2 linked regions of the Marinobacterium aestuarii genome follow. The protein of the gene in region 1 interacts with the protein of each later gene in a pairwise test. Links are inferred from orthologs where the notes say so. Each region holds a gene or a part of one and is shown on either strand. Other genes may lie near its edges.

Region 1 (6,098 bases):
ATGCGGGATGGGTCCAGCACCCGGGCGGCCAGCTCGACCAGCACCCGGGAATCCAGACCGCCACTGTAGGCGATCAGCCAGCGCCGGACATGATGCTGCTCAGCCAGTTGTCGCTCAAACGTCTGCAGCAACCCATCAGCTGGCATCAGCGCGCCTCAGAGACAATCAGTCGCGGCTAAGACCATAGGACATCAGGCGCTCGTAGCGACGCTCCAGCAGCTCTTCGATCGGCAGGGCTTCAAATTTTTCCAGAGCCGTCAGCAGCTCCAGCTTCAGATTCGCTGCCGTCAGGGCCGGATCACGGTGCGCGCCGCCCAGCGGCTCGCTGACCACATGATCCACCAGGCCCAGCTCATGCAGACGGCCGGAGGTAATCCCCATGGCCTTGGCCGCATCGGCCGCGCGCTCGGCGCTTTTCCACAGGATGGACGCACAGCCCTCCGGGGAAATAACCGAGTAAGTGGAGTACTGCAGCATCAGCAGCTTGTCGCAGACACCGATCGCCAGGGCGCCGCCGGAGCCGCCTTCACCCACAACGGTGGAGATAATCGGCGTTTTCAGGCAGGACATCTTCGCCAGGTTGAAAGCGATGGCCTCGGACTGACCGCGCTCTTCGGCATCGATACCGGGATAGGCACCCGGGGTGTCGATAAAGGTCAGCACCGGCATCTTGAAGCGCTCACCCATCTCCATGATGCGCAGCGCCTTGCGGTAACCTTCCGGACGCGGCATGCCGAAGTTGCGACGAATCTTTTCCTTGGTCTCGCGGCCCTTCTGGTGACCGATCACGACCACGGGTTTGCCGTCCAGCCGGGCGATACCACCGACGATGGCGGCGTCATCGGAAAAATGCCGGTCGCCGTGAATTTCATCGAAGTCGTCGAAAAGGTGACTGACATAATCGAGGGTATAAGGGCGCTTGGGATGACGCGCCAGCTGCGAAACCTGCCAGGCGGACAGGTTGGAGAAGATGGACGCGGTCAGATTGCGACTCTTCTCCCTCAGTTTGCCAAGCTCTTCCGACAGGTTGATGTCGCTGTCATCGCCGACATGACGCAGCTCTTCGATCTTCGCTTCCAGTTCAGCAATGGGCTGTTCGAATTCGAGGTAATTCGGGTTCATTCGCGTCTGCTTCCGCTCTGCAATTCGGTTACTTGAAGATCATTCTTGAAGAACAACAAACGGGCAATTCTACCCGTTGAGTCCTGTGATAACCACCCCGCACATGACCAGGCAGCGACCGGCCTCAATAGCGCAGCGCCACCGCCCCTGCGCCAAAGCGATCCAGCAGCTTGAGCACCAGGTCATCACTGGCCTGTACCTTCCAGCTGTCACCGAAGGGCAGACAGGCCTCGGCATCGGGGCGCCTGTAGCGCAGCGTCACCGCCATGCTGCCATTGCCGCGGTGACTCTTCAGCACCTCGACCAGCTCGCGCAGCCGGCGGCCACCGAGGCTCTGACTGTCACCACTAATCTCCAGGCAGCGGGCATACTGCGCCCTGGCTTCGCTGATATCCATCACCCGGCTACCCTTGACCTTGAGGCCACCGTTGTAGTCATCCTGCAGCACTTCACCTTCCATGATCAGCACTGCATCCTTGTTCAGCTTGCTGCGGGCCAGCTCGTAAGCCTCGCCATACAGGGTCACATCGATGCGGGCGCTGCGATCATCCAGGGTGACAAAACAGAGCGAGTCGCCCTTCTTGGTTTTCTTCAGCCGCAGATCCACCACCAGACCCGCCATCTTCTGCTGCCGCCCCCGGGCCGGCTGCACATCGGAAATTTTCTTGCTGATAAAATGGCTCAGCTCTTTCTGGTACTCATCAATGGGGTGGCCGGTCAGATATAACCCCAGGGTGTCCTTTTCGCCGGTCAGGCGTTCCTTGTCGGTCCACTCTCGTACGCGACTGTAGTCGGCGTAGGGATCGCGGGCCTCTTCCACCGGCATTTCACCAAACAGGTCGAACATGCCGGCGTCCTGATTGCGCGCGCTCTGATCCGCCGCCTTGAGGGCATCGGGGATGGACTCAAACAGCACAGCGCGACTCGCGCCCAGGCGATCCAGGGCGCCGGAGCGCACCAGCGCTTCCATCACGCGCTTGCTGAGCTTGCGGGCACCCACACGCTGGCAGAAATCGAAAATATCGCTGAAATCCCCCTGACCATCCTTGCGCGCCTGCACTATGGCATCGATGGGGCCTTCACCCACGCCCTTGACCGCGCCCAGGCCATAGACAATTTCCCCGGCCGGGTTGACGGTAAACATGTATTCACTGCTATTTACATCCGGCACCGCCGGCGCGAGGCCCATGTTGCGGCACTCTTCGATGAAGATAACCACCTTCTCGGTGTTCTGCATATCGGAGGAAATAACCGCCGCCATAAAGGGCGCCGGGTAGTGCGCCTTGAGCCAGGCGGTCTGATAAGACACCAGTGCATAGGCGGCGGAGTGGGACTTGTTAAAACCGTAGCCGGCGAATTTTTCCACCAGATCGAAGATGTTACCCGACAGGTCGCGGTCGATGCCCTGCTGCTCACAGCCTTCCAGGAAGATGGCGCGCTGCTTGGCCATTTCTTCGGGTTTTTTCTTGCCCATGGCACGGCGCAGCATGTCGGCGCCGCCGAGCGTATAGCCCGCCATGACCTGGGCGATCTGCATGACCTGTTCCTGGTACAGGATGATGCCGTAGGTCGGTTCCAGCACGGGCTGCAGGCTATCGAGCTGGTAATCCACGTGCGGCCAGGCCATTTCGGCGCGGCCGTGCTTGCGGTTGATAAAGTCATCCACCATGCCCGACTGCAGCGGCCCCGGCCGGAACAGGGCCACCAGGGCGACAATATCCTCGAAGCGGCTGGGTTTGAGGCGCCGTACCAGGTCCTTCATGCCGCTGGACTCTAGCTGGAATACCGCCGTGGTTTCGGCGCTCTGCAGCAGATCGAAGGTGGTCTTGTCTTCCAGATCAATCAGCGTGATATCCAGCGGCGCTTCGCCCGCCGGCACGCGGATCTTGTTGATCGTTTTCAGCGCCCAGTCGATGATGGTCAGGGTCCGCAGACCCAGGAAGTCGAACTTGACCAGCCCGGCTTCCTCGACATCGTTCTTGTCGAACTGGGTTACCAGACCCTCGCCAGCCTCGTCGCAGTAGGTGGCGGCGAAGTCCGTCAGCTTGGTTGGCGCTATAACCACACCCCCGGCGTGCTTGCCGACACCGCGGGTCACCCCTTCCAGCTTGTAGGCCATCTCCATGATTTCCTGTGCTTCTTCGCTGGACTCCACGAATTCGCGCAGCTGGGATTCCTGCTCCCAGGCCTTGCCAAGCGTCATGCCGACTTCAAACGGAATCAGCTTGGAGAGCCGGTCCGCCAGACCAAAGGGCTTGCCCTGCACACGGGCAACGTCGCGCACCACCGCCTTGGCCGCCATGGTACCGAAGGTGATGATCTGAGACACCGCATCGCGACCGTAGGTACGGGCCACGTAGTCGATCACCTTGTCGCGGTTATCCATGCAGAAGTCGATATCGAAGTCGGGCATGGAGACACGTTCCGGGTTCAGGAAGCGCTCGAACAGCAAGTCATATTCCAGCGGGTCCAGATCGGTAATCTTCTGCGCATAGGCCACCAGGGAGCCGGCACCCGAACCACGCCCCGGCCCCACGGGTACGCCGTTCTCCTTGCCCCACTTGATGAAGTCCATAACGATGAGGAAGTAGCCGGGAAAGCCCATCTGGATGATGATTTCGAGCTCGAACTCGAGCCGGTCTATATACAGCTGGCGCTTGGCATCGTAGTCCGGATCGGTACGGTCAAGCAGAATCTCCAGCCGCTCTTCCAGGCCATCGAAGCTCACCTGACGGAAATAGTCATCCATCAGCATGCCTTCGGGCACAGGGAAGCGCGGCAGGTAGTAAGTGCCCAGCTCAATCTCGACATTGCAGCGTCGGGCAATCTCGACGCTGTTGGCTAGCGCCTCCGGAATATCGGCGAAGAGTTCATGCATTTCCGCCGCCGAGCGGAAATACTGCTGATCGCTGTAATCCCGCGGCCGCCTGGAGTCGTCCAGAGTACGGCTGAGGTTGATGCAGACACGCGCCTCGTGGGCATCAAAATCCTCTGCCTTGAGGAACATCACCTCATTGGTGGCGACCAGCGGGCAATCGGTTTCGTGGGCCAGGGCAACACTGGCGTGCACCAGATCCTCCTCACCCTGACGCCCCGTGCGCTGCACCTCCAGATAATAGTTATCCGGGAATATCTCCATCCATTCGCGCAGCACGGCAATAGGCGATACCTTGTCCGACTGCATGGCCCGACCCACTTCCCCCAGACGCCCGCCGGACAGCGCGATCAGGCCCTCTGAGCGCTCACGAATCCAGGCTTTCTTCAGAATCGCCTTTTCACCGACGATATTCTGGCCTTCGGCATAGGCCTGGGACACCAGCTCCATCAGGTTGCGATAGCCCTTGCCATTGCGCACCAGCAGCGTCATGCGATGGGGCTCGCCCGCGGGATCTGCCTCGTTCATGACATGCACATCGACGCCACAGATGGGCTTGATGCCGGCGTTCAGTGCAGCCTTGTAAAACTTGATGGTGGCAAAGAGGTTGCTCTGATCGGTCACCGCCACCGCCGGCATGCCGGCGGCCTTGGCTGCCGCGACCGCTTCCTTGACCCGCACCAGCCCATCAACCAGGGAGTATTCGGTATGCAGACGCAGGTGAACGAATTGGGGTGTCGCCATGGGGTCTCAGTCTCCGGGTTGCAGCAGTTCACGCACGGGGCGAAAACTGCGGCGATATTCAGGCAGGGGCCCCAGACGGCGCAGCGCGGCCAGATGGGCCGGCGTCGGGTAACCCTTGTGTTGCGCAAAACCATAGTCGGGATGCAGACGGTGCAGATCAGCCATCTCCTGATCTCGCACCACTTTGGCAATAATCGAGGCGGCACTGATCGCAGGCACCTTGGCGTCACCCTTGATCACGGCCTCGCTCGGACAGGCCAGCTGCGGGCAGCGATTGCCGTCGATGAGGGCAAAGTCGGGCTGTATGGATAACCCTGCCACCGCGCGCTGCATCGCCAGCATGCTGGCATGCAGAATATTCAGTTCATCAATTTCGGCCGGGCTGGCCGAGGCCACGCACCAGGCCAGCGCCTTGTCACAGATTTCGCTGTACAGCGCCAGGCGCTTCTTTTCGCTCAGCACCTTGGAGTCCGCCAGCCCCAGGATCGGACGTGAAGGGTCCAGAATAACGGCAGCAGCCACCACATTGCCGACCAGGGGCCCGCGGCCAACCTCATCGACACCGGCCACATTCTTGTCGGCGCCCTGCTCTACTTCGAAAAAATCAAATTCCTGCCGCTGCATTTACAACGACCTGTCGGCGAGCAGCTGCACGATCGCCTCGGCGGCGCGCTCGTCGGCATCGCAGTTGAGCTGGGCATGTATCTCGGCGAAACGTTCACGCAGCATGGCGGCATGGGCCGGATCTTCCAGCTGCTGCAGCAACAGTGGCCCCAGCACCTCGGGGCGCACTTCATCCTGCAGCACTTCAGGCACCAGGGGCGCATCGGCCAGCAGGTTGGGCAGGGAAATAAAGCGGCTCTTGATCAGCCGTGACAGTATGCGGTGCGTCAGCCCGGCCATGCGATAGGCCACCACCATGGGCTTTTTCAGCAGCATGGCTTCCAGGGTCGCGGTGCCTGAGGCGATCAGAATAACATCGGCGGCCTGCATCAGGCTGCGGGACTGCTTCAGATACAGCTCGACCTGCAGATCGGCAAACTCGGTGTCGATCAGCTCGCGCAGCGTCTGCAGCCGGGTTTCGTTCGCCGCCGGCAACACAAAGCGCAACTGCGGCCGGCGCTGCTTGAGCCAGCGGGCCGTTTCCAGGAAGGGCCGCGCCAGATACTTCAGCTCGCCGCCACGGCTGCCGGGCAGCAATGCCACGACCTCATCCTCCACCGCCAGGCCGAGCTGCCCACGCGCCTCGGCGGTATCGGGCTGCAGCGGAATCTGGCTGGCCAGGGGGTGACCGACAAAACAGACACGCTGACCATTCTCCTGATAAAAGCGCGCCTCAAACGGAAACAGCGTCAGC
Region 2 (4,030 bases), 2.8 Mb from region 1 along the record:
AACGCAGATCGCTTTTCGGCAGCAGGCAAGGAAAGGGGCAGGCGCTCGGCCTACCCCTTCAAGCCGGAACAATGCCGGCAAAAGGCCCATAAAAGGGCAATTGGTGTTTGGTACACCTGCCTTGTGAAGTCGCCCTATTAACGATCAAAATTCGTACAGGCGCCACAGACATGGTTCCAGTATAGCGCCACCCTCAGCGCCGTTCGTGAAACCTTTTCAAGCAGGCGTTTTAATCGCCCCACAGCACTCCGCCAAGTACCTCAAACCCCACACCGTCAGCCTTTTTTCGCTACAGGTCCGCAAGCTCGAAAGCATCGGCGTCTTCCCAGGCCGGAAAGGCCTCGCGAAATGCCGTTAGCGCCGCAGCACTCAGCGTTGTAGTGGCAACGAAAGACTCACCGGCGGGCTTATCCAGCACCGCCTGGCCCTTGAAGTCCACCAGCATGGAGTCGCCGCTGTAGTCATAACCCTTGCCATCCTGACCCACCCGGTTGACGCCGGCCACGTAACAGAGGTTTTCGATGGCACGCGCCTGCAGCAGCACGCGCCAGGGATGGCGTCGTGCCGCCGGCCAGTTGGCCACGCAGAGCAACAGGTCATAGTCATTGCGGTTGCGCAGAAACACCGGGAAGCGCAGGTCATAGCAGACCGAGGGCAGAATCCGCCAGCCGCGGTATTCGATCAGTGCCCGGCAGGCACCGGCTTCATAGTGCTGATGCTCGTTGGCCATGCGAAACAGGTGCCGCTTGTCGTACTGATGCACCTGGCCTTCGGGGGTGACAAACAGCAGCCGATTCACATACCCCTGGGCCCTTTGCGTCACCACAGAGCCGCACAGAGCCGCACCCAGCAACGCCGCCTGCTGGCGCATCCAGTTCAGAGTCGGCCCCTGCTCGGGTTCGGCCAGGCCTTCGGGTGCCATGGTAAAACCGGTGGTAAACATTTCCGGCAGCACCACCAGGTCGGTCGTGCCGGCCAGGGGCGCCAGCAGCGTCTCGAACAGCTGCCAGTTAGCGGCGGGGTCCTGCCAGTGCAGTTCGGTTTGCACCAGGCTGATCCGAAGGTCCTGCACTGGGTTCACACCGTGCGTAGTGCTTAGATTTTGCATAGCCGCGTCGCCGCCTCCCGCAGAGTGTCCTCGCCCTTGGCAAAACAGAAGCGTACCAGCCTGCGCTGCATCGGCTGCTGGCAGAAAACCGAGACCGGAATGCTCGCGACACCGGCTTCGCGCGTCAGCCATTTGGCAAATTCGGTATCGGGCAGATCGCTGATGGCGCTGTAATCCGCCAGCTGAAAATAGGTGCCTAGTGCCAGGCTCAAGCCGAAACGACTCGGTGCCATCAATTCGCTGAACAGGTCGCGCTTGGCCTGGTAGAAGGCCGGCAGCTCAAGATAATGCTCGGGCGCATCCAGCATAAAATCCGCCAGCCCAAGTTGCGCCGGCGTCATGGTGCTGAACGTCAGGTACTGGTGCACCTTGCGAAACTCCGCACTCAGGGGCGCAGGCGCAATGCAGTAGCCCAGTTTCCAGCCGGTGGCATGGTAAGTCTTGCCGAACGAGGACACCACAAAACTGCGCTGCGCCAGCTCCCGATGACACAGCAGACTTTGATGGGCAGCACCGTCAAATACAATGTGCTCGTAGACCTCATCGCCAATCAGCAGAATATCGGTATCGCGCACCAGCGCGGCAAGGCGCTCAAGGTCTTCGCTACCGAACACACTGCCGGTGGGGTTGTGCGGCGTATTGATCACGATCATGCGGGTACGGGGGTTGATCGCATCCGCCAGGCGGTTCCAGTCGATACTGAAATCCTGCTCATCCAGTGGCAGATGCACCGCCTTGCCACCATTGAGTTCGATGGCAGGTTCATAGCTGTCGTAACAGGGATCGAACAGGATGACTTCATCGTCGCGCCGCACCACGGCGCTGATGGCCGCGAACAGGGCCTCGGTGGCGCCGGAGGTCACGGTCACTTCGGTGTCCATGCAGGGCCTGTGACCGTAGAGGCGTTCGCACTTGAGGGCGATGGCCTCGCGTAACGCCGGCACGCCGGTCATGGGCGCATACTGATTGGCGCCGCTGTTGATATGGTGGGTGACCCGTTCACGCAGGGCAGCGGGGGCATCAAAATCGGGAAAGCCCTGGGACAGATTGATGGCGCCGGTGGCATTGGCCAGCTGGGACATCTCGGTGAAGATGGTTGTTCCGACCTTCGGCAGTTTGGTCTCGGGATACCGCATTGTTCAGGCTCTTGTGGCGACGGAAATTGCAGCGAAGTGTACCTTAGCCGCCCCGACAGCGACCAGCGTCACCGACAAGACCAACCTTCAGCCTGCGTCGCTACTCAATCAATCAGCACATCAGAAAATCAGCAGATGCAGCATGCCGCGCAACAGCATACCCGCCAGCGCACCCCAGACCGCCGCCCGTGCCACGCGCCCGACACGCTTTCCCGCCGCCGTCATGATAGCCACGCCGGCCAGATCCAGCGGGTTGGTGACAAAGCCCGCCATGCGGTTAAGGTCGGCAGCACTGATCAGGCCCTGATTCATCAGATCCAGCACGACCCCCATAAAGGCCGTGCCGCCGGCGATGAACTTGGTGACGATGGGCAGAACCGCGGCCTCCGGCAACCCCAGCAAGGCCAGCAGCGGCGCCAGCACCGCGCTGATCAGCGTAATGGCGCCACTGGCCTGGAGTGTATACACAAAGCACAGTGCCAGAATCAGTATCGGCAGTGAGGCCAGCGCAATCTTCATGCCCTCCTGGCCACCTTCGGCCAGAATTTCAATGGTGCCGCGCCGCTCACCGGGCACTATCACCGGTACTTCCACCGCAGGCTCAGAAGCTGAGGCCCGCGCCAGCAGATAGTAGGTCACACTGGCGGCGAAAAGACCGCCAATCACTGAGGTCGCCATGATCACCGGCAGGTTCAGCCCGACCGACAGCATCGGAAACACCACATTGGCCTGGGACATGGTCAGCACCATGGCCAGGGTGGCCGCGATATGGCGCGACGAGGTGCCATTGCGGTCCATCAACGCCAGTGTCGCCACCGGGGCCGAAAAGCTCACCAGCAGCAATTTGACCATGGCAAAGATGCCCAGCCCCGGCAGACCGAAAATACGCAGCACCGGCGCCAACGCATTGGCCACCCAGGCCAGTACGCCGCGGGCTTCCAGCAGTTTCATCAGCGCCAGCATCACCACCATGATGGGCAGCAGAACATAGAGTGCAAGCTCGATACCGGTACGACCGGCCTGCATAATGACGCTGACTATTGAATCCATGCTTAGCCCCTGATCATGCTGCCCGCTCGCGGGACCAACGCCACTGGTGGTTTACTCGGTGTACGGCTCTATGCGATAAGCCTCTATGCTGTAGCCCGACGCTGCGACCTCGTGGGCGAAGCTCTCCACCTTGAGGGTGCCGGTAATCCAGACCGCATCGAACAGGTTTCTCACATTGGTACCGGGTTCAAAGCGGGTCAGGATGATCTGATTGGAAGGCGGTGGCGGGGTGTGGATACAGGCACCAAAATAGGGCACCAGGAAAAACTCGGTGACCTTCTGCCCTACCCCGTCCAGCGGAACCACAAAGCCAGGAATGCGCACCATTTTGCCATCGAGTTCCGGCACCACCGGTGCCGACTGCAATGCCTGCATCATGTCGTCGAGCTTCTGCTGCGCCCGGGGATCGAAATCTTCCAGATCACCAAAGTCCTGATTGCCGTACACCTGCTCGAAGGTGAAATCCGGCGGCATAAGCGCGTCCCACTCCAGCGCCTCGACCTCCTGGCCATTGAGGGTTTCCAGCGCCCAGAGCGGCGGGCTCAGGGTCAGCAACAACGCCACAAACGCCGTAACAACGATTTTCATAGAACGCCTTTCATATACGAATAGTCATGCCATCGGCCAGCGAATAGCGGTATGCCCGCCAGCCCGGAATCAGGCCCGTGAGTATACCGGCTGCCTGCACCAGTGCGAGGAAAATCCATTGCCGGGCGCTGGGCAGCGACAGGTCCAG

The links. The genes of interacting proteins can lie anywhere in the genome.
Region 2: the proteins of dnaE (region 1) and A8C75_RS15215 interact in binary tests that used the Escherichia coli proteins (3 or more experiments, as listed by UniProt). The link is inferred for Marinobacterium aestuarii from one-to-one orthologs.

Annotation. Positions count from the first base shown.
Region 1 is NZ_CP015839.1:677,074-683,171, reverse strand. The notes cover bases 1,047-5,140. They hold dnaE (DNA polymerase III subunit alpha), read right to left. Parts: upstream 4,742-5,140; coding sequence 1,247-4,741; downstream 1,047-1,246. Other genes in these bases: rnhB (ribonuclease HII), read right to left, coding at 4,748-5,140; accA (acetyl-CoA carboxylase carboxyl transferase subunit alpha), read right to left, coding at 1,047-1,122. Also shown: tRNA lysidine(34) synthetase TilS, read right to left, coding at 1-146; more of accA, read right to left, coding at 166-1,046; more of rnhB, read right to left, coding at 5,141-5,365; lpxB (lipid-A-disaccharide synthase), read right to left, coding at 5,366-6,098. UniProt on the Escherichia coli protein: DNA polymerase III is a complex, multichain enzyme responsible for most of the replicative synthesis in bacteria. This DNA polymerase also exhibits 3' to 5' exonuclease activity. The alpha chain is the DNA polymerase catalytic subunit.
Region 2 is NZ_CP015839.1:3,485,547-3,489,576, forward strand. The notes cover bases 171-2,953. They hold A8C75_RS15215 (pyridoxal phosphate-dependent aminotransferase), read right to left. Parts: upstream 2,245-2,953; coding sequence 1,096-2,244; downstream 171-1,095. Other genes in these bases: A8C75_RS15210 (amidohydrolase), read right to left, coding at 290-1,108; A8C75_RS15220 (nucleoside recognition domain-containing protein), read right to left, coding at 2,365-2,953. Outside these bases: more of A8C75_RS15220, read right to left, coding at 2,954-3,294; A8C75_RS15225 (DUF3299 domain-containing protein), read right to left, coding at 3,346-3,882; A8C75_RS15230 (ABC transporter permease), read right to left, coding at 3,893-4,030. UniProt on the Escherichia coli protein: Shows aminotransferase activity with methionine and histidine as substrates, and to a lesser extent also with phenylalanine.